Regions from separate parts of the Romboutsia sp. D33t1_170424_H2 genome, predicted to be linked through region 1. Evidence: a T-box and tRNA genes for the amino acid it is inferred to sense, from the RefSeq annotation. Region 1 holds a T-box; the other holds one or more tRNA genes.
The links. A T-box is a leader RNA that pairs with one kind of tRNA and senses whether it is charged. The one in region 1 lies ahead of asnS (asparagine--tRNA ligase), so its partner is inferred to be a tRNA-Asn.

Region 1 (12,164 bases):
TATATAGATGATATGTGTTCATTTTGGAAGAATAATATAGTTGTTGCAGCTGGAAATAATGCAGACAAAGGCGGACATAGAAATATAAACATAAAGCAAGATAGAGAAGTTGAAGTTGAATTTGTAGTAGGTGATTCAGAAAAGATACTAAATATAAATATATGGCCTGACTTTATTGATAATTTTAGTGTTAGGTTGGTAAGTCCATCTAACGCTAAAACGCAAGAAATATCATTAACATCAGGAGAAATAAGAAATATAATAGGTGCAACTAGAATAAAAGGATACTTTTACCCTATAGCACCATATTCTCTTATAAGAAGGGTTACTCTTCAAATGACATCGAATACATTTATAAATGCGGGAATATGGAAATTGGTATTTACGCCTATAGATGTAGTCGTAGGAAATGTAAATATATACCTACCAACGTCAGAGGGAATAAGCAAAGATACTAGATTTTTAGGTGCAGATAAAAATTTGACTGTAACTGTTCCAGGAACTGCAAGTAAGGTAATAACTGTTGGAAGTTTTAACTCAAGAACTGACAATGTATCTGTATTCTCAGGAGAAGGGGATATAGAAAGAAATGTAATTAAGCCAGACTTACTAGCTCCAGGAGAAGATATACTATCAGTATTACCAGGTGGGAGTTTAGGTGCCTTAACAGGAACGAGTATGGCTACTCCACATGTGACTGGCTCGGCAGCGCTCTTAATGGAATGGGGAATTGTAAATAGAAATGATTTATTTTTTTATGGTCAAAAGTTAAGAGCATTTCTTATAAAGGAAGCTAGAAGAAACCCTGTATATAGATACCCAAATAACTCTATGGGATACGGCCTTTTTGATTTATCAAATGTAGATTTGAGTAGTATGTCTCAAATGAATAATGAATACGATTTTTTATATAGAAGTAATAAAAAAAAAGCGAAAAAGCTTAGAAGACTAGAAATTCCAGACGATATAAAAACATATATTCAAATTTTTCATGGACCTGGATTTGAAGAAGAATTAAAAAAAACAAATTTAGATTATAAGTTTTATCCTATAAGTGATAAAAATGGAATATTAATGATACCTTTAGGAGAACAAAATAAGATTAGTACAATAAAACGTTTAAGCTCTTATAAAACCTCAGAACCTATAATAACAATGAACTCACTAGGAACTATAACTAGAGGGATAGAGAACGGAGTTGTAGCCACAGAGGAAATTGGTGCAAATTTTTTTAAAGATAATATAAATATAAATTTAACCGGTAAAGGTGTATTAATAGCTATAATCGATTCTGGAATAGATTACTTACATGAAGATTTTATATATCCAGACAGAACATCTAAAATATTATATTTATGGGATCAAACTAAAGATGGTAGACCACCAAATGAGTTTTATATAGGTACAGAATATACAAGAGAAGAAATAAATAAAGCAATTTTAGAAAATGATAAGTCTTTGTCAGTAGATGAAGAGGGAACAGGTACAATGTTAAGTGGTATATGTGCAGGACTTGGAAATATAGATAAACGATATGAAGGTGTAGCTCCAGATGCAGAGTTGATAATCGTAAAACTAAAAAAAATTGATGGAAATTATAATAATGCACTTGTAGAAGCTGCGATGGATTATGCCTATAAAAAAGCAGCAGAAGCGAAAATGCCTTTGGTAATAAATATATCTTTAGGAAGTAATGACGTAGTAGGAGCTACACAGAGGATATTATCAGATACACCATTATTTAGTAGAGGAGTATGCCTTGTATCTGCAGTTGGAAATGAAGGCAATACTAGAACTCATGCTACAGGAGTGATTAATTTTAATGGAGATGAGCAAGATATAGAATTGGAACTTGCTGAAGATGAAGAATTTCTTGATATTAATTTATGGATAAATAAACCAGATAAGGCTAGTGTAGCAGTAATATCACCAAGTGGAGAAGTAAGTAAGTTCATTGAAGTTGAAAATTTTAATGAGGTAACGGGAATATTTGATTTTGAAGGTACATGGTATGCAATAACTTATATATATCCAACATCGTTTTCAGGTCAGCAAAAAACTATAATAAGACTAAAGAATGTAACAAAAGGTGTATGGAAGATTAGATTAAGAGGAGAATACATAAGTAATGGAATCTATAATATATATCTACCAAATAGAGTGCTTATAAAACCAGGGACTCAGTTTAGAGATTCAAGTCCAAATAATACTATAAATTATCCTTCTACATATAGTGATGTTATATCAGTAGGAGCATATAACATAATAAATAATAGTTTATGGCCACCTACTTCAAGAGGACCAACTATAAATGGTTTGTTAAGGCCAGACATAATAGCTCCAGGGGTAAACATAATATCAACATACCCAGATAATAAGTATGCCACTATAACTGGAACTGCAGCATCAGCTGCGTATGTATCTGGAGCTGTTAGTTTTTACTTACAATACACATTAGTTGAAGGCTATTATAAACAAAAATCATTCACAACAATGATAAGAACTTTTCTTCAGGCAGGTGCAAAAAGAAATAAGGAAATAATTTATCCAAATGAAAGTTATGGATATGGAGAGCTAGATATAATTGGAATGTTTAATCAATTAAAATAAAGTTAGATAGGGAGTAAAATCACTGTGGAAAAATCTTATATTATAGTGTATCAAGGTAGTTTAGATGAAGTAATAAATGATTTATTAAAAAATCAAATAGAAAAATATATAATATTAAATGATACTATATTAGTAATATATGTTCCTATAGATTTTGATGAATTAAAATTAACTAAAATAGATACTATTGCATGGTGGCAAAATTCAGCTCCAATGAGTTCATTAATAGATATAACAAATAATATGAGTGAAGGAGAAAGTACTACTAGCGCTGCTGGAACTGATTATATTTATAAAAATCCGTATATAAATATTACAGGAAAAGGTATATTAATAGCTATAATAGACTCTGGAATAGATTACTTACACCCAGATTTTATAAATTTAGATGGTACAACAAGGATAGTATCGATATGGGACCAAGAAAGTATGAAAAAAAATCCTCCAAAAGGATTATTATATGGAAGTGAATTTACAAGAGATGAAATAAATCAAGCTATAAAAGAAAATGATGATACATTAACTAAAGACAATATAGGCACAGGAACAATGGCAGCTGGAATTGCATCAGGCAATGGAAGGTTAAATAGAGAATATAAAGGTGTGGCGGTAGATAGTGAACTAATAATAGTAAAACTTAGAGAATACAAAGATAGATACAAAAAAGGTACAACAAATTATGAAAAAACAGATTTTTTAGCTGCAATAAAGTATGTTTTAGATATAGCTAAAAAAGAGAAAAAAGAATTAATAATAAATCTTACAGTAGGTCTTATGTCAAAATCAATAGTAAATCTTACTATGTTAGAAACATTTTCGGATATAGGTAAACCAGGAATTATAGTAGTAAGTGGTGCAGGAAATGAAGGAAATACAGATATACATTATCAAGGAATAATTACATCTTTAGAAGAAAAAAATGATATAACAATTCAAGTAGGAGAACAGTTAAATTTAGACATAACAATAGTGGCAGTTGGTCCAGATAAGATTGGGGCATCAATAATATCTCCAGGCGGAGAAGTAAGCTATCAAATAATGTATTCTCCAGATTTTTACGTATATAGAGGAAAGTTTAACTTAGAAGACACAGCCTATGAAATGAAATTTACTTATCCATGGCTAGAATCAGGACATCAAGAATTAATAATAAGACTACTAGACGTTAAGCCTGGTATATGGAATGTAAGACTTGCACCTGAATTTATAATTAGAGGTGAGTATGATTTATATTTGCCAAATAAAAATTTAATGTCTGAAAATACTAGATTTCTAGATCCAGATTCAGTAGCAACTCTAACTATGTATGCAACACCAGAAAGTGTAATAACAATAGGTGGATACAATGGAAGGACTGATAGCCTATGGATAGGTTCATCAAAAGGACCTATAAAAAATGGTGGGATAAAACCAGATATAGTAGCACCATGTGTTGATATAATTTCCACATACAAAGACAAATCATATAATACAGCAACAGGTACTGGAGTAAGTTCATCAGTAGTAAGTGGAGTATTAGCATTAATGATGGAGTTTATAAAAGAACAAACTAATGAGTATGAAGAAGCATTATATACTCAACAGTTAAAAACATATTTAATGCTTGGTGCGACTAAGAATGAGATATATACATTTCCAAATGTATCTCAAGGATATGGAGTTTTAAATCTCAAAGATACCATTATTTCTATTTCAAATAACTTTGAATAAAGCGTATTTTATAAGAAATAATGCAAAAACTAAAAATGAAAAGAGGTGATAGTTTTGCAAAATGAAAAAAGTAAAGCATTAAGTGGAGAAAATAATAAAAGATTAAAATCAAATAGGCCAACAAATCAAGAAAGCACAGCTGCTTGGGCAAATACACAGGAACTACAAGAAGTAACTAATGTATCAATACCATCTTTAAATAATGTAGAAAATGCTAAAGAGTGGGTTGATAATGGAAGTAGATTATAATAAAAAAAGTATGCTTTAAGAATTTAAAGCATACTTTTTTATAGAGAAGATTAAAATTTTTATCTAAAAATTTTTAACAAAAATAATGGTATATACGGGGGTGATATAAATACTATGAAAAAAGACTTTAGAGTAAATTATACCTTAGTGGGTAATGTTGTTTATGGAGAAGGTTTTGAAGAAGATTTAAAAAAACTAGGAGATAAATTTAAGTTTGAAAAGATTTCAGATACCTTTGGTATATTATTTATGGAGAATTATGAAGTTAGCAATTTTGAATATCTTTTCAACTTGAAATCAATATATAGATTAGAACCTAGTGTTAGATTATCATCGTTAGTGAATATAAATAGAGGTACTTTTAATGGTGTTGTGGCTAACGAAGATATAGGGGCAAATTTTATTAAAGAAAATCCTAATTTATCAATAAGCGGCAAAGGAGTTATAATTGGTATTGCAGATTCTGGGATTGATTATTTACATCCCGATTTTATATATCCAGATAAAACATCTAAAATTTTATATTTATGGGATCAAACAAAAGAAGGAAAACCACCAAATGGATTTTATATAGGTACAGAGTATAATAGAGAGGATATAAATAAAGCAATTTTAGAAAATGATGGTTCTTTATCTGTAGATGAAGAAGGTACAGGAACTATGATAAGTGGAATATGCGCAGGATTAGGAAACTTAAATCCAGAGTATAAAGGAGTAGCAGAAGAATCAGATCTAATAATAGTAAAATTAAAGAAAATAGAAAATGATTATAATAATGGTTATTTAATAGCGGCTATGGAATATATGAATCAAAAGGCAAGACAAGAAAGAAAACCTCTTGTTAACAATATTTCCCTGGGAAATAATAGTTTGGTAGGAATTAGCTCTAGGCTTTCTTATGATAAATTGTTTTTTGAGCATGGATTATGCCAAGTAATAGGAGCAGGAAATGAAGGTAATACACAGACGCATGCATCAGGAAAATTAGGATTTAATGGAGATATACAAGATGTGGAGATAGATATAGGTGAGGATGAAGAAATCTTAAATATAGAGCTATGGGTAAATAGACCAGATAAAATTGATTTATATATAATATCTCCAAGTGGAGAGGAAAGTCAGCTTGCATTTGTTTCTGATTTTAATATTATAAGTGGACTATTCAATTTTGAAAATACTAGATATACAATATCTTTTTCGTATCCATTTTCTTACTCAGGCCAACAAAGAACAGTAATAACTTTAGCCAATGCTAAAAAGGGAATCTGGAAAATTAGATTAATAGGAGCATATATAACAAATGGAATATATAATATGTATCTAGAAAATAGAAAATTCATCAAACCAGGAACTAAATTTTCAAAGAGTGACCCGGAAAATACTATAAATTATCCATCAACATTAAATGATGTAATAAGTGTAGGAGCATACGATACTATAAATAATAGTTTATGGGCATCATCTTCAAGAGGACCTACTATAGAATCAGTATTAAAACCAGATATAGTAGCCCCGGGTGTAAATATAATAGGTCCATATATAAATAAAACATATGCAACAGGTACTGGAACAGGTATAGCATCAGCCTATACATCAGGAGCAGTTGCATTATTTCTTCAATATATACAAGTAAATGGGAATTATGAAAATAAAGCATTTGTACAAAAGATAAGAACATATCTAAGTGCAGGAGCCAGAAGAAATCAAGATGTTGGATATCCTAATTATAGCTATGGATATGGAGAGTTAGATATAAGAGGATTGTTTGAACAATTAAGGTAATTTTAGGGAGAATATATCTATATGGAAAAATCATATGTGGTTGTTTATGAGAATTTAGAACGTTTAGAGGCTGATTTAAATTTATATAACATAGATGAATATATTATACTAAATAGTCAAATAGCAGCAATTTATGTTAATGAAAGTTTTGAAGAAGAAACATTAAAAATTATAAAAAGCATATCAGATTGGATACCATCAGTACCTATGAGTTCATTAATTAATATAACTGATAATTTAGAAAGTGGAACAAGCGTAAAAATAGCATCAGGTATTGACTATGTTGATAAAAATCCATATATAAGTTCATCAGGAAAAGGATGTATAATTACAATTATAGATTCTGGAATAAATTATCTACATCCTGATTTTTTAAACCCAGACGGTACCACAAAAATAGTATCTATATGGGATCAAGAAAGTCAGTTTGGAACTCCACCAACAGGGCTAAAATTTGGAAGTGAGTTTAAGAAAGATATTATAAATGAATATATAAGAAATAATGACCCAAGTCTAAGTGAAGACACTATTGGAACTGGGACAGTAGCTTCGGGAATAGCATGTGGTAGAGGAAACTTAAACAGAGAATACAAAGGGGTAGCAGTAGATAGTGAATTATTAGTAATAAAGTTAAGAGAATACAAAGATACTTATAAAGAAGGAAAAATTAATTATGGTTTATCAGACTTTTTAGCAGGCATAAAATATGCTATAGATATAGCTCAAAAAGAAGAAAAAAATATGATAATTAATTTAACTTTAGGTGAACGATCAAGGTCTGTAGTAGTAACTACATTATTAGATACTTTTAACTATTTAACAGTAAGTGGTGTAATAGTAGTTAGTGGTGCTGGAAATGAAGGAAATACGGATATACATTACCAAGGACAGGTAAGTAGTTTAAATGATATTCAAGACATACCAATTCAAATTGGAGAGCAAAAAAATTTAGATATAACATTAAGTGTTGCAGGTCCAGATAAAATAGCAGCAGCAATAATATCACCATCAGGAGAAATAAGCTATAGAGTTGTATATGCACCAGATGATTATATATATAGAGGCAAGTTTAATATAGAAAATACATTTTATGAAATGAGATATTTATATCCTTGGATAAAATCAGCGACTCAAGAATTAACAATAAAATTGAATAATGTTAAGCCAGGTGTATGGACTTTAAGGTTATTTCCAGAATTTATTATAGATGGATTGTACGATGCTTATTTACCAAATAAAAACTTAATCTCTAATGAAACTAGATTTATAGATCCAAATTCATTTGTAACTATAACTTTGTTTGGTGCAGTTTCAAATGCAATAACTATAGGAGCATATGATGATAAGATTGATAGTGTATGGATAGGATCATCAAAAGGCCCAGTAAGAGGTAGACCTATAAAGCCAGATTTATTAGCACCAGGGGTTGATATAATATCTCCATCTAAAAACGGGAATTATACAACATCAACGGGGACAGGAGTAAGTAGTTCTATGATAAGTGGGGTTGTAGCTATACTTATGGAATATGTATCAAGTCAGAGTACGTTTAAACGAAATTTATTATTTACAGAAGTTTTAAAAACTTACTTAATGCTTGGAGCAAGAAAGAAAGATTTATATATATATCCAAATGTAACAAGAGGTTATGGAGTACTTGATTTGCAAAATACATTTATACAATTAGCTAAAATATTAAGATGAGTAGACCTATTTTAATAGGTCTACATAAAATATAAATTATTCACTAGGAACGAGTATATAATCACCATAAGATATTTGATAATCTTTGGAAATGGTATCAGGATTTTCATTAAGAGCTACTAATCTAAAATATTCAATATTCTCAATATCAGAATTATAAATTTTTATTATATCGTCTAAAGTCTCGCCGGATAAAACTAAGTGTTTAACTAATATTCTATCTTTCATGACATTATCGTATGCTTTTTTATAGCTTAATTTAGATAGCTTTGAAAAAAATGAAACATTTTCTACAAAATAATCTTTAGCTCTATCTAGAGAAGTTATATAATTATAAACAGATGAGCGTATGATATTAGAAGAATATTCTTTATCAACTGATGGTGATATAAATGTTATTATAAATAAAAATATAAATAGATATTTCAAGCAATGCACCTCCTAGCTAATATTATTGATAAATAAATATAGTATTAAACATTTGTGATAATTATTTAGAAAATAAATTATTGACTAAAAAAATATAAGTTGGTATAATCTTTTTAAATAGTTGAAATAATATAACAATAATAGACTGTGAAGAGAAGAGTAAATATAAAAGGTAGTCATAGCGAGTTGAGGATGGTGAAAGCTCAATACGAAGTTTATATTGAAGAACATCTCGGAGTTTCTAACCGAAATCTTGAAAGAGAGTAGACTTAGACGGGAAGTCCCGTTACAGACTATAAGCAATGCTTACTAAGAGGCCAGTTTTGGCAATTAGGGTGGTACCGCGAGAGCAACAGCCTTTCGTCCCTTTTTATAGGGATGAAGGGCTTTTTTAATACAAAATAATAAATATTTTAGTAATAAATAAAATAAGAAGTACAAAAATAAAATATGGAGGAAACAAAATGCAAAAAGAATTTATAGAAATTAAAGACTTGTACAGAAAAAAAGAAGAGTATGTAGGTAAAACTGTAAATGTAGCTGGATGGATAAGATTATCTAGAGCATCTAAAAACTTTGGGTTTATAGAGTTAAATGATGGAAGTTTCTTTAAGAACATGCAAATAGTAATAGCAGAAGATAAATTAGAGAATTTCAAAGAAATATCTAAATTACCAATAAGTTCATCAATACTTGTAGAAGGAGAATTAGTATCAACAGAAGGTGCTAAGCAACCAGTTGAAATACATGCTACTAAAGTAGTAGTAGAAGGAGAATCAGATTCTTCATATCCATTACAAAAGAAAAGACATACATTAGAGTATCTAAGAACAATAGCTCACTTAAGACCAAGAAGTAACACTTTCTCTGCTGTATTTAGAGTAAGAAGTTTAGCAGCATACGCTATACATAAGTTCTTCCAAGATAGAAACTTCGTGTATGCACATTCTCCAATCATAACAGGAAGTGACTGTGAGGGTGCAGGAGAAATGTTTAGAATAACTACTATGGATTTAAACAACATACCTAAGAATGAAGAAGGAAATATAGACTATTCTAAAGACTTCTTTGGGAAAGAAGCTAACTTAACAGTTAGTGGTCAATTAAATGCAGAAATAATGGCACTTGCATTTAGAAATGTTTATACATTTGGACCAACTTTTAGAGCTGAAAACTCATTTACTCAAAGACATGCATCAGAATTCTGGATGATAGAACCTGAAATATGTTTTGCAGACTTAGAAGACAATATGGAACTTGCTGAAGACATGATAAAATACGTAATAAACTACGTAATGGAAAATGCTCCAGAAGAAATGGAATTCTTCAATAACTTTATAGACAAAGGATTATTAGATAGATTAAACAACGTAGTAAACTCTGAATTTAAGAGACTTACTTATACAGATGCTGTTAAAATATTACAAGAAAGCGGACATGAATTTGAATACCCAGTTAATTGGGGAGATGATCTTCAAACAGAACATGAAAGATATTTAACAGAACAAATATTTAAAGCTCCAGTATTTGTTACTGATTATCCAAAGGACATAAAAGCATTCTATATGAGAATGAATGAAGATGGAAAGACTGTTAGAGCAATGGACTTATTAGTTCCAGGAGTAGGAGAAATAGTTGGAGGTTCTCAAAGAGAAGAAAGAGAAGAAAAACTATTAGAAAGAATAGAAGAAATGGGATTAAACAAGGAAGATTACTGGTGGTACTTAGAACTTAGAAAGTTCGGAACAGCTACTCACTCAGGATTTGGACTAGGATTTGAAAGAATAATAATGTACATGACAGGAATGTCTAATATAAGAGACGTAATACCATTCCCAAGAACTCCTAAAAATGCTGAATTCTAATATTTATATATTAAAGCACTAGACTTATGTTTAGTGCTTTTTATATTATAATAATATTTAAAAAATAAATAAAAAATTAGTTATATAAAAAAATCTGTTTAGACCATCACAATATGGATATATACATAATGTAAACAAATTAAATAGGAGGCTTTAAAATGAAAGCATTTGTAGATAAAGACGTATGTATAGGATGTGGAGCATGTGTAGGAATATGCCCAGAAGTATTTGATATGGATAATGATGGATTAGCAGTAGCTATAGAAGGAGAAATAAGTGAGGATTTACAAGAAAGTGCACAAGAAGCATGTGAAGGATGTCCAGTAAGTGCAATAACAATTGAATAGTAAAATTAAAAGCTTAGGGAATATCCTAAGCTTTTAATTTTACTATTCGGCTTTAAATCGAATTATCTACACGTTACTAAATATAAGCGAACTTTATATACAGAAAAATTTAACAAATTATCTAAATAATATATGAGTAGTATAAGTCCTAATTTAATAAAATATAGAAAAATAGATTATATTTTATGTTATAATTATTAATCATAATAAAAATTGGAGGCAAAATGATAAAGATACTTGACAATATAATGTTGATAATAGATATTTTATTAATTATATATTTTTATAACTATGCAGTTGATACAACAGATATAGTTCAAAGGCTTATAAGTTGTGCAGCTATAACTATGGAAATATCATTTATAATAAGACATATTAAGCTTATGAAATCTAGAAAAGTTAATTAATACAATGTTTTTAACAAAATATTCAGGGTATTAAATAGATAGATTAAAGATTTAAGGAGGATAATATGGCTTATATAAATATAGATAATAAAAAATTAAAAGAATTAATGAAAAAAGAGGATACTATATTAATTGATATAAGGACAAGGGAAGAATATGAAGAGAATAATATAGAAAACTCTATAAATATACCATTAAATAATTTATTATTTGAGATAGATGAATTAGAAGAATACAAAGAAAAAAATGTTATTGTTTACTGTAGAAGTGGACATAGAAGTATAACAGCATGTAATCTACTTCATATGGAAGGATTCAACAAATTATATAATTTAGAAAAGGGAATAATTGGATTGTAAACTCTAGCTTTTAGCTAGAGTTTTATAGTATACTTGATAATATGAGTATAGCAATAAATAAGTTAAATGCTTGTATTGGAGGTAAGAATGAATACAGAAGAAAAATATAGTAATTATTCAAAAGAGGATGGGAAAATCTTAAATAAAATTTCAAATTATTATAGACTAGAAATAAATAATGAAATGAATTGTTCTAAGTGCCATACTGAAAGTAAATATGGAAGTAATTATTGTAAACAATGCGGCAATGAGCTTTTTAAAGTAGTAGATAAAAACTTATTTAATATAGGAGAAAAAAGTAAATTTAATATTAATAATATAAAAAGCTATGCTAGTAGGACTAATATATTTATAACCTCTGTATCATCTATATTGATTTTATTTATTTTATCTGTAATTTTTAATGGTATGATGGATATAAGTTTAGGAAAATTAGGGATTAGTATAAGTCCACTTCATACAATGCTAGGTATGAATTTAGGTAGTATTAATATAACATCATCATCTTTAATAGGTGTAGGTGAAGTAAGCGTACATTTAGGAGTAATATCTTTATTAATAGCACCTATAATATCCTTAGTTATAAGTAATATATTATTTATGAAAAATAAAAGTAACACACCTAATGAACTTATTATAAATTCTATAGGGGTTGGAATAGTTTACGCTTTATTTATGGCAGTTATAAGTATGATATCAAAA
Region 2 (12,164 bases), on a different contig from region 1:
TTTAGATAATACTAATGCAGCAACTACCGCTATTACTGGTATAACTATAAATAAATATCTTTGAACTAATGATAATTCGATTCCAAACTTATCATTTAATACTGTAGCAAAAACTGAATCTATACCACTAAATTGGAATCCACCAAATCCGAATACTGCTAATGCAACGAAACATACAGCATATGTTATTCCTAATTTAGGGCTTATTAGAGTAGATATATACTCCTTTGGAGTTTTCCCCATTATTTTTGAGTTTAATGTTTCAGAATATGAAACAGGAAGCATTATTAATGAACCTATTAACGCCCATATAGCCATAGCTTCTATATTTGCTTGCCCACTTGCTGATAATTTTGATAATGCACCAAGAACACCTATTATTGCTCCTGTACCTATCATTGCCCCTAAAGATATAGAAGCTGGCCCGATTACATTTTTCATTTGTAATTTAGCAGGCTTTGTAGCTTGTTTTTGTATCATGAAGATTGTTCTTATAGCCATTGTAGCGCCAACAACTAATATAAATGGTAAGAATACTGGCCATATAGCTTCAGATACTTTTGTTATTGCAACTTCTAACTGATGTAGCATCTTTTATGTTCTCCTTGTAAATATTTATTTTGATTTTTATTTGTTTTTTGTATATCTCCCCCTTTAAAATATACAAAAAAAATAGGCTTCACATTCATTAAGAAATACAACAATTTATAAAAGTTAATCTTATCCATTGTATTTTTCCATCAAAAAACTGACTATTCTTACGTATTTTATTAATTAAATAATAACGGTATATCTATAGCAGTTTTAAGATTTAAATAAAAATTATAAAACTTTTAAGATTAACTATATAAAATTATTGGATCATTAATGATTTTGTTAGTGCCTATTTACAGTTACTACAATATCAATTTTTTATTATTTAAGTCAATAAATTATTTTGACCTTTATTTTCTTTTTTCAACAAATTCAAATATTTTTGAAATTCGTCAATATAATTTCTAGTAAATTATTAATTAATTTCACCATTTATTATTCTAGTGTAAACTAATGCTTTTGATATTTTTTCTAAAATTTCTTCTTTTTCACTTACTAGCATATTTTCTTTTTCACTCCATACAATATCAAATACTTCATCGCATATTTTTTTGAATTCATTATCTTTAATAATTGCATAATCATTTACCCCATCCATAGGATGTGTTTTTATTAACTTTAGATTCTTAGATAAATACATAGATGGACTTAAACCTGAATCAAATTCTTCTATGGAGCTATTTTCAATAAGTTTAATTTCTATATTTTCATGTTCTTTTATTATTTTTTCTATATTTTTTATATGTCTCTCCATTTGTTCTAAAGTCAATTTTACTGGTTTATTAAAGAATGTTATTTCTCCTGTCGATATATACTTCATTAGTTTTGCTTCATAAATTAATACCTTTATGTTAGATTGATATGTTACATTTTGTAAAAATGCATTTATTTGACGCAACTCTTGCAATAACTCTTTGTCATTTCCAAATACATCTTCTGCAATTTCTATAAATAAATCAGATGGCATAAAGAATTCATTCATAACTCCTAATACCCACTTTAAGTCTTGCCCCATTATATATTGTATATAAGTTTTATTCTTTAATAAATCTAGTGGAGTTTCTTTCTCTACAAGCAATTTACCTTGATTTTTTAATATTTCTTCTAAACTATAATAAACTTCATCTATGATAGCCTTTTCTTTAGACATATTTGTAAATAAGCATTGTCCATTACTTGCAAATATGGCACTATGGAAAATTCTATCCTTTATAACAGCTAAAATGTTACTATTATCTACATTACAGTTATATACTTCAAAATCTAAATTAGGATATGTTGTTATCATGTCAATTATAAGTAGTGTATTTAGTACCTTATCATTTTGATTCCCTTCAAACCCAGTTAATACTCTTGCTTTTACTTCTTTGTCTTTTTGTATGCTATATAACGCTGTTTTCATTTCTGATATAGAAACTTTATCATTTCCATTAAGTCTATATAGGTTTGCAGATAATATTAGATCTAGCTTACTCGATTTACTTATATGAAGTATTGCATCCTTTGCTAAATACTGTTTTCTAAGCCTTGGGTTTATATGCATCATACTATTATAATTATCTTCAGAATGTGTATTCTTATATATATTAGAAGAACTTTTTTGTGCCGTAACCATATATGATTCTTTTAAACTTCTTTCTATATATTGAGCTAATACAGTATCGTCTTTTACTTCTACCTCTATTTCAAAGTAGTGTTTAAGTTCTTGCTTTGATGTAGAATTTAAAGATTTAACTATAAACTCTGATGTAATTTTACATATACTAGATATACTTTTTTGAGTTGGTAGGTTTCTCCCATTAATCCATTTACTTATATAAGATATATCGTATCCTAACTCTTTTGCTAATGTACTCTTTTTTTGATTTGATAAATAAAGTAACTTTTCTAGTAGTTGACCAAATGCAATATTTTTCAACCTATTCACCATCCTTTTTTTCGCTCATTCTTTTATGATTTCTTAATATTATTATATATTTTATTTATTACTATGACTCCATTTTATAGTATATCTGACAATAACATACTAAGTATAAATTAATCAAAGTTGATTTTTAATTGAAGTTGTTGAATATTCTTGAATCAAGTTTCAATTTTGTTCATCAACCTTCCTTTGTTTTTAATATATCACTTATGATATCCTTTTTCTAGGATATATTTCATTTTAACCTTAAATTTTACATTTATATCCATTTTAATGTGTCTATTTACAAAAAACAACAACAAAGGAGAAATCATACAATGAACACTAAAAGTAAAAAATTCGCAACTGGTTGGTTAATAGTAGTTGCATGTATGCTTATACAAGCTATACCATTTGGAGTTGCTGCAAACATCCAACCACAATTTATGGCTTACATCCTATCTCCTGATTCAGGATATGGATTTACACAAGCTGGATTCTCATTAATATTTACATTAGGTACAGTTGTATCTGCTATAGCATCTCCATTTATAGGAGCAATGTTTAATAAAGTTAGTGTTAAAACAATGTACTTAATGGGTTCTATACTTTCAGGTGGAGGATTCTTAGCATTCTCTATGTGTAAAGAATTATGGCAATTTTACCTTGTTGCTGGTATAGTTCAAGTTGGTACAGCTGCTATATCTTCAATCGGGGTTCCTTTATTAATAAATGGATGGTTCGATGAACTATCAAAAGGTAAGGCAATGGGACTTGCTTTCGCCGGAGGATCTATAGGTAATATATTCCTTCAAAGTATGACTGCTTATTCATTAACTAACTTCGGTATATCTAAATCATACTTTATGTTTGGTGCTTTATCATTAATCGTAGGTATACCTATAACTTTATTATTCTTAAGAATGCCAAAGAATGATAGCGAAATAGTTAGAGGTAAGAAAAAAGACAATGGAAAAGAAGAAAAAGAGCAAAGTACTGTTTCAGTTGATTGGGGATACTCTTTAAAAGAAGTTAAAAATGTTAAATTCTTCTGGTTATTTGCTTTAGGATTATTCTTCTTAGGTATGTATGTTTCTGTACTTGCTGTACAATATCCTGCTTACTTAAAGAACTTCTTAAAAGTTGATCCTATGATAGTTGGTATGGTAGGTTCTACATTCGCTATATTCTCTCTTGGAGGAAACTTATTTGGTGGAGTAATATTTGATAAATTAGGTATAACTAAAGGGCTTATGGTTGCCTTTGCATTAGCTGCTACTTCTTGTTTAGCTCTAATGAATGCAGGTTTAATACCTATGTTAGCTCCAATATTTGCGGCTTTAAAAGGATTATCAGTATTTGCTTACATGATGGGACCTTCTTTACTTGCAGGATCATTCTTCGGTAAAAAAGAATTTGGTGCTATACTTGGTGTAGTTCAAATATTCTTCGCAGTAGGATTTGCTGCTGGTTCATCAATATTTGGATTATTAGTTGATAAAATGGGATACAGCGTAGCTTGGATATTCGTTTTAACATTTATAGTTGTATGTTATGTATCTTTAATAACTGCTTCTATAGGTATGTCTAAGTTAAACAAAGAAAGAATAGCTAAATTACAAAAAGATGCTTCTTCTCAAGGAGTTGCTTAATAATAATTAAGGAGTGTATAAAATACACTCCTTTTTAATTTTTATTTTATATTTAATTATGATTTAATGCATATTTTTATGCAGCTTTCCTAATTTCTAAATTTCTTATTTTATATTTTTTCCATTCAAACTCTGTGAACATAGCAAGTGCCATAATATTAATAGATGTTGATATAAATAATAATATCTCTAATAGTAAAAATACTAATTCTACATTAAATACAGATAATGCACCTCCTAATATCAATAAACCTACATAAACAAGATAATTATTTTTAACATTAAAATTGGCTACATTTATAAGTACAAGATACCCTCCTAATAAGGTGGTTAATGCAGATAAAGCTATAAATGTAAATAGTATTAATATCCCAAATTTACCCGTTACACTAATTATAGTATCAAAGTATGACACTAGCTTCTCGTATCCATTAACTGAAAAATTTATTATTCCTTCACTAAGTCCATAAGATGCTATATATGAAGTAACTAATACCGATATAACAATAAGTACTGTTGTTAGTATAGAAGATATTAAAGCAGCTTCCCTTGGTTTAGCATTTGATTTCATAGATGCTAATGCAAGTGTTCCAAGACCTGGTTCTGCTATTTGTATAACTCTCTGAAGTCCAAATATAAGACCTAGTGGTATTCCAAACAACACGGATACAGGATTTTTAAATCCTATAATAATACGCTCTACAAATATAGGTATATACTCTTGTGTTTTATAAAGAAATATGAAAAATGATAATAAATAAGTTGAAAATGATAATATTACCATAGTCACTAAAATTCTTAAAAATATACTCTGTCTGTTTTTAAGTATAATGGTTATTAATATAATTATTACTGGAATAACGATATACATATATCTTTGTAGTTCATTAAATTCTAAACTTACTATTTTATTTATACTAGTAGTTGCTACTGCATCTATCCCACTTAACTGTATTCCCCCTATAGCAAATATATATAATAAAACTAAAGATGCAACATACAATTTTGATGCTTTAGTTGATATAAATGCTTTTATATATTCTTTGGGTTGCATTCTCACAACTTTAGATATTAAAGTTTCACAATATGATATAGGTATTAATATTATCGATCCAAGTAATGCCCATATAGCAATTGATTCAACATATATTTGCCCACTTATAGAAAGCTTACTAAGTCCAGTTAAAAAACCAACGACTGTTCCTGTTCCCATCATAGTCCCCAAGGCTACGGTACTCTGTGGAATTATGTACTTGTAATTTATTTTCCCCTTTGTCGTAATGCGTTGCCTTATGTTAAAAAAAACTTGCAAACATATATATGTCCCAAGTAAAAGCAAAAAAGGTATAAACATAGGCCAAACAACATTAGACACTACCCTCGCAATATACTCCATGTCAACTCTCTCCTTTAAATTAAAGCATAATAAAAGTAACACTTATCAATAAGTGTTACTCTTATATTATACTATATTTTAAATATAGTTTGTCCTTCTTTTATACTCTTTATTTCCTAAATTTACTTAACTTTAATCTATCATATATTTATAAATTTAAAAACTCTATTATACTTTCTTCACTATAATTTATAACTAACTCTTTAGGAAACTTCACATCATTTATTACCTTTTCAGAATATGGGAATTTACCTACATCATAAGATATATGTGCATCACTTCCAAGTATTACTTTTGCATTGTATTTTTTACAACATTCAAGTAGTGTAGTTACATTATCCCAAGCCCCTTGTCTAAAAGTCGTCGGCTTTAGAGATGAATTATTTATTTCTAATGCTATGTTTCTCTCCTTTGCCTTTCTTACTACTTTTTCATAATTAACTGGATATCTACTATCATCTAAATGTCCTATTATCTTAACTTTTGATTTATCCATTACATTAAGTACAGCTTGTGTATTTTCTTCTACACTTCCAGCATCTATACATGGTGTGTGTAAGCTAGCTATAACATAATCTATATGTGTAAGCATGTCATCATCTACATCTGTATTTCCTTCAAAATCTACAATATTTGCTTCTATTCCTCTAAGTACCTTAAGTCCATTAACTTCTCTTGGTATACAATGAATATTATGGAAGTAATATGGGTGTGGTCCACCTGGCATATTTGGTGCATGTTCTGATAACCCTAAATACTTTAATCCATTATCAATAGCCGATTGTATATTTTCTTGTACTGTACTATATGCATGTCCACTTACTATTGTATGTGTATGTAAATCTATTAATGCTTTCATTTAAATTCTCCCTATAAATTATAATTTTTACTGTGTTATTTTCTTAAATAAAGACCATAATAATATTAATAAAATTAATCCTAATACTACTAAACTCATTATTCCCAAAAAATCAAATACTATAAATAACATCGTTTCAAACTTAGAACTACTCGGTGTAAATATTATATCCCCCTAATAATATACAGTTAAAGCCATATTGTTTCACAACATGGCTCTTCATATAATGTTATTTTTGTAAATTTTTAAATTTATCTTTAAATAATTCGCCTAATGAACCTAATGATTCTTCAACTTCTAAAAATTCTGAGTAATCTTCTTCTGGTTCTTTATTAGCTTCTTTTATAGATAATATCATTTTTCTATTCTTTGGCTTAAATTCTATAACCATAGCGCTAACTTCATCGCCAACATTTACTACATTATTAACTTTCATAACTCTTTCTTCACTTAATTCAGATATTGGTAAGAATGCCTCTACACCTTCTCTTATCTTAACAATAGCACCTTTTTCTATAGTTCTAACTACAGTTCCAGTTATTATATCATCTAATTGCACTTCTTGCTTTATTAATTCCCATGGATCATTGTTTATATCTTTTAACGCTAATGCAAACTTTTTGTTTTCTTTATCTATATCTAATACATAAACTTGTACTTCTTGTCCTTCTTGAATTACATCTTCTACAGACTCTACTCTTTCCCAAGATAAATTGTTTTGGTGAAGTAAACCTTCTATTCCACCGATATCAACGAAAGCTCCATAAGGCATCATTTTAACAACTTTACCGTCTCTTTTTTGTCCAACTTCTAAAGATTCAAATAAAGCTTCTTTATCCGCTTTAACTTTTGCTATATGAGCTTCTCTTTCAGCTTTAATTCTAGCTCTTTCAGCTTCTTTTTCCGCCTTTATTCTTGCTCTTCTTTCTTCTCTTTCTTTATCAATTCTTTCTTGTAATACTTCTCTATGACTAGCTACTAATCTATTTTTCTTTAAATCTAGCTCTTTTATATATACTTCTAAATTACGTCCAACATACTCTTTTGTATCATTTACAAACTTAGTATCTAATTGAGATATTGGTATAAATAACGTTTGCGTTTTGTAAGTAGCAAATACTCCTCTTTCTATGTTTTTATTTACATTAACAGTTATTATTCTATGTTCATTATGTATTTTTTCTAATTCTTTTATATCTGCTTCTTTATCTAATCTTAATTTTGATAATTGTATCGTTCCATCTTTATGGTTAACCTTTGTTATAACAGCACTTATTTCATCTCCTACATTATATACATCACTAGTATATTTTCCTTTAGGAAGATTTAATTCGTTTGTAGGTATTATCCCATCAAATCCAAAGTTAAGTTCTAAGCTAACACCGTCATTACTTACCTTAGATATTTTACCGTTTATAGTTTCCCCAACTTTTATGTTGTTTAGTTCTTTTTCTTGTTGTTCTAAAAGTTCTTGCATTGATAAATTATTCGTCATAGTTATAAACTTCCTTTCATAATAAATATCATATACAAATATTATACCATTAATATTTCAAATACTTATATTTTTCTTACAACATTTTAAAGTTATATGCTAAATTTTAAAAATATGTTATTTTATAAAATAACTTCTACAGCTTCTTTTATGACTATACTTTCTTTATCTACATTACAATCATAGGATACTATATTTACACCTTTTTCTCTTGCTCTTTTTAATGCTTCCCATAATTCAAAGTGCATTTTTTTATTAGGAGTAAAATATTTTACATTATCCATCTGAACTAAAAAAAATATATAGCACTCATATCCATCATCTTTTGCTTTTATTAATTCATTTATATGTTTTACTCCTCTTTCAGTTTTTGCGTCGGGAAACATCACCACACTATTCTCTTCTAGTGTTACTCCCTTTATCTCTATAAACACCTTTTTATTTTTAGTTTCTAAATATATATCAAATCTTGAATCATGGTATTTCTGTTCAGGCTTAATATAGGTTATTTCTTCATTAAGGCCAGGAAGTTGTATTAAACCCTTCTCTAATGCTTCATATACTACTTTATTTGGTATCTGAGAATCCATATTTATTAGACGTTTTCCTTTTTCAACTGAAACTAGTGAATATTTTGTCTTTCTATTTGGATTATCACTTTCTTCTAAATATACAGTACAACCTTCTATTAATAACTCTTTACATCTCCCTGTATTTTTAACATGTACTTTTTCTACTTTTCCATCTATATCACAATAAGCTATAAATCTATTTGGCCTTTCTATAAATTTTCCCTTTACGATTTTATTATACTTCATATATCTCTCCTTAATGAAAATTCAATTTTATTACAATAATTATTTACAATAAAAAATCTCTTATAAATATATATATCCATAAGAGATTTTTTAACTCTATTAATTTGTATTTAAGCTTTCTTTATCATTAGTGTTTATACTTTTACTTTCTATATTGCTTAAATTTCTCTTATAAAACACCATAAAGCATATTGCTGTTGTTATAACTGCCGTTATATCTGCTATAGGTTGTGCTAAAAGCACTGCAAATAACTTATTTTCCATAAATGTTGGTAGTATATATATTAATGGTATTAATAAAATTACTTTTCTAAGTAATGCTAAAAACAGAGAAATTTTAGCTTGCCCTAGCGCAAGTAGTGTATTTTGACATGCTACTTGTATTCCAAATATAGTTATTCCAACAAAATAAATCCTTATACTCCAAACTGTTATTTCAACTAATTTTGGATCACTATTAAATATCCTAACAAACATCTCCGGCATTATCATAAGCGCTGTACACATTGTTGCCGTATATCCTAAAGTAATTAATATTGTTAATTTAAAAGCCTTTTTAACTCTACCAATTTGTTTTGCTCCATAGTTGTAACTCATTATAGGTTGAGAACCTTGAGTAACTCCCATTGTCGGAAGCATTATTATCTGCATTATACTACTCATTATAGTCATTGCACCTACAGCTAAATCTCCACCATACATTTGAAGCTTTGTATTTAATGTTATTAAAACTAAACTCTCCGTAGCTTGCATTATAAATGGTGCAACTCCAAGCCCCATTACTCTTCCCATTATTCTAAAATCTATTTTTAAGTATTTTTTTCTTATTTTTAATGTTGTCTTACCGCTTAGTAAAAATCTTAGTACCCACATTGCTGATATTGCTTGAGATATAATTGTAGCTGTAGCAGCACCTCTAACGCCCATATCTAATCCAAATATTAATATTGGATCAAGTATTATATTCATAGCCGCACCTATAGATACTGTCATCATACCTATTTTTGCGAAACCTTGTGTATTTATAAATGGATTCATACCAAGTGCAACAAGAACAAATATAGTTCCTATTAGATATATACTTAAATAATCCATTGCATAACCTATAGTAGCTTCACTTGCTCCAAACGCCCAAAGTAATGGTTCTTTAAATACTAAAAATACTAGAGTTAGTAATATTGCTAACAGTACAAGTGTAGAAAAACTATTGCTCATTATTTTTTCTGCGCCATCATTATCCTTTTCACCCATTTTTATTGCAGCTAATGGAGCTCCCCCCATCCCTACTAAAGCCGCAAAAGCTGCTACTATTAATGTTATTGGGAATGCAACTCCAACACCAGCCATTGCTATATCTCCACCTTGCATTCTCCCTATAAATATTCTATCAACTATATTGTATAGTACATTTACTAGTTGAGCTATTATTGCAGGTGTTGCTAGCTTAAATATTAATTTAGGAATGCTTCCCTTTCCCAAGTCCGTGACATTATTACTCATCCAAATTCCCTCCTAGATTTATTATATTTTAAGTTTACATTGTCAACTATTTCAAATTTAAATATATACTATTTTACTAATACTTTTAATTATAATACATAATTATTTAATTTTAAAATATTTTTTATTTTATAAAAAAATAACTCTAATCATATGATTAGAGTTATTCAAATTGGAGCTGGTGATAGGAATCGAACCTACAACCTGCTGATTACAAGTCAGCTGCTCTACCGTTGAGCCACACCAGCATATTGGCGGGAATAACAGGACTCGAACCTGTGACCCATTGATTAACAGTCAATTGCTCTACCAACTGAGCCATATTCCCATATATTAAATTGGAGGCGACACCCAGATTCGAACTGGGGATCAAGGAGTTGCAGTCCACTGCCTTACCACTTGGCTATGTCGCCTTATCAACACAATACTATTATATTATTTTAAACATTTTTTTGCAACTGTTTTCATTATTTTTTTAATTAAATTTTTATACTTTTTTCGACTATTTTAGAGCTTTATAATATGTGTGGTAATTTCATATATCAGTAAGAAATATATGTACATTTCTTACTGATATATTTATTATTTTAATATTAAAGGCTATTTATCTTAGCTAAAACCTCATCTAAATCTATTCCATGTATTTCACAAGCTTGTTCTAATCTCTCCATTGCAGCTGAAGGGCAACCTAAGCATCCCATACCATAGTCCATAAGTATTTTTACTGCCTCTGGTTTTTCTTTTATTATATCTCCTATTATAGAATCTTTAGTTATCATTATAATTCCTCCTTTAAATTTGCTATTTCTAATACATCTTTTCTAAAACTTTCTATACCTATTCTATCTATGAATTCACCTAACTTTTCGCCCATTTGACCATGCTCATTATAGTAGTTAAGTAAAGTTTCAACTAAGGTATATGCTTCTTTCTCTGATAATTTTTTAGTTATTATATCAGCTATTCTTGGATAAAAACCTGCACTTCCTCCTGCACATACAAAGAAAGTTCCATCAATATCTACTAAAACTCCAATGTCTTTAGAATATACACTTGTACATGCATTTCTACATCCCGCAACTCCTATTTTTGTTCTGTTTGGAAGTGGCATTCCATGAAAGTTTTTACTTATTCTCATAGCTATACCTATCGTTGGATACTTTGACCTTTTACAAAAATTTGCTGGACACATCTCTACATTTTTTACAGAATATTGATTTGTAACTGCTGGTTTCATATCAAGTTCTTTCCATATATCATCTAGATCTTCTTCTTTTAAATTAGTTATTAATATTCTTTGACCTGATGTTATTTTTAATACTCCATTATATTTTTTAGCTACATTAGCTATTTTTATAAGAGTATCTGGTAATACAAACCCTCCTGGTATATGAGGAGTTATTCCATATGTTCTTTTACCATCCCTTATTTTTTGTAAATTCCCATGATTACTCATCTATATCTACACTTTACCTTTCTTATAAAGTTAAGTTACATCTATTTAAATTTTATTTAACCTTATTATATCCTATTTTTCGTAAAACTTGTGTAACATATGTTACATAAAACTCAAATTATTACTGTAAATATGAAATTTTTTTCATTAATATTTTAAAGTGTATTGTATCGTCTGTATGAGTTATAAATAGTTTTAGCTTAGCATAAAATATTTTATATAAAAAAGACACCATTTTATATGGTATCTTCTTTATTAAAATTAGTTTCCTAAGAACATATTTAAATCATCTTCAACATTTGTTATCCCACCTATTCCAAAGTTTTCAACTAAAACCTTAGCAACATTTGGTGATAAGAATGCTGGTAATGTTGGTCCTAAATGTATATTTTTAACTCCAAGATATAATAATGATAATAATACTATTACAGCTTTTTGTTCATACCAAGCTATATTAAATGATATTGGTAAATCATTTATATCTTCTAATT

Region 2: it has a tRNA-Asn gene. The T-box ahead of asnS (asparagine--tRNA ligase) is inferred to sense a tRNA for this amino acid. The anticodon was not compared.

What each region holds. Positions count from the first base shown of each region.
Region 1 is NZ_JADOZQ010000001.1:306,047-318,210, forward strand. Features, by position in the region: gene cspBA (bifunctional germination protease/germinant receptor pseudoprotease CspBA) at 1-2,610, shown strand, start outside; gene cspC (bile acid germinant receptor pseudoprotease CspC) at 2,635-4,320, shown strand; gene I4U66_RS01590 (CDIF630_02480 family spore surface protein) at 4,375-4,569, shown strand; gene I4U66_RS01595 (S8 family peptidase) at 4,684-6,351, shown strand; gene cspC (bile acid germinant receptor pseudoprotease CspC) at 6,373-8,055, shown strand; gene I4U66_RS01605 (hypothetical protein) at 8,092-8,484, opposite strand; T-box leader at 8,623-8,855, shown strand; gene asnS (asparagine--tRNA ligase) at 8,949-10,349, shown strand; gene I4U66_RS01615 (ferredoxin) at 10,508-10,696, shown strand; gene I4U66_RS01620 (hypothetical protein) at 10,921-11,103, shown strand; gene I4U66_RS01625 (rhodanese-like domain-containing protein) at 11,169-11,462, shown strand; gene I4U66_RS01630 (hypothetical protein) at 11,550-12,164, shown strand, end outside.
Region 2 is NZ_JADOZQ010000017.1:554-12,717, reverse strand. Features, by position in the region: gene I4U66_RS13240 (alanine:cation symporter family protein) at 1-591, opposite strand, end outside; gene I4U66_RS13235 (helix-turn-helix domain-containing protein) at 1,010-2,512, opposite strand; gene I4U66_RS13230 (conjugated bile salt MFS transporter) at 2,836-4,149, shown strand; gene I4U66_RS13225 (hypothetical protein) at 4,226-5,545, opposite strand; gene I4U66_RS13220 (phosphatase) at 5,694-6,404, opposite strand; gene I4U66_RS13215 (30S ribosomal protein S1) at 6,634-7,899, opposite strand; gene sfsA (DNA/RNA nuclease SfsA) at 8,022-8,717, opposite strand; gene I4U66_RS13205 (MATE family efflux transporter) at 8,817-10,217, opposite strand; tRNA gene I4U66_RS13200 (tRNA-Thr) at 10,391-10,465, opposite strand; tRNA gene I4U66_RS13195 (tRNA-Asn) at 10,470-10,545, opposite strand; tRNA gene I4U66_RS13190 (tRNA-Cys) at 10,557-10,630, opposite strand; gene I4U66_RS13185 (DUF1858 domain-containing protein) at 10,811-10,996, opposite strand; gene I4U66_RS13180 (NAD(P)/FAD-dependent oxidoreductase) at 10,996-11,673, opposite strand; partial or broken gene hcp (hydroxylamine reductase) at 11,935-12,164, opposite strand, start outside.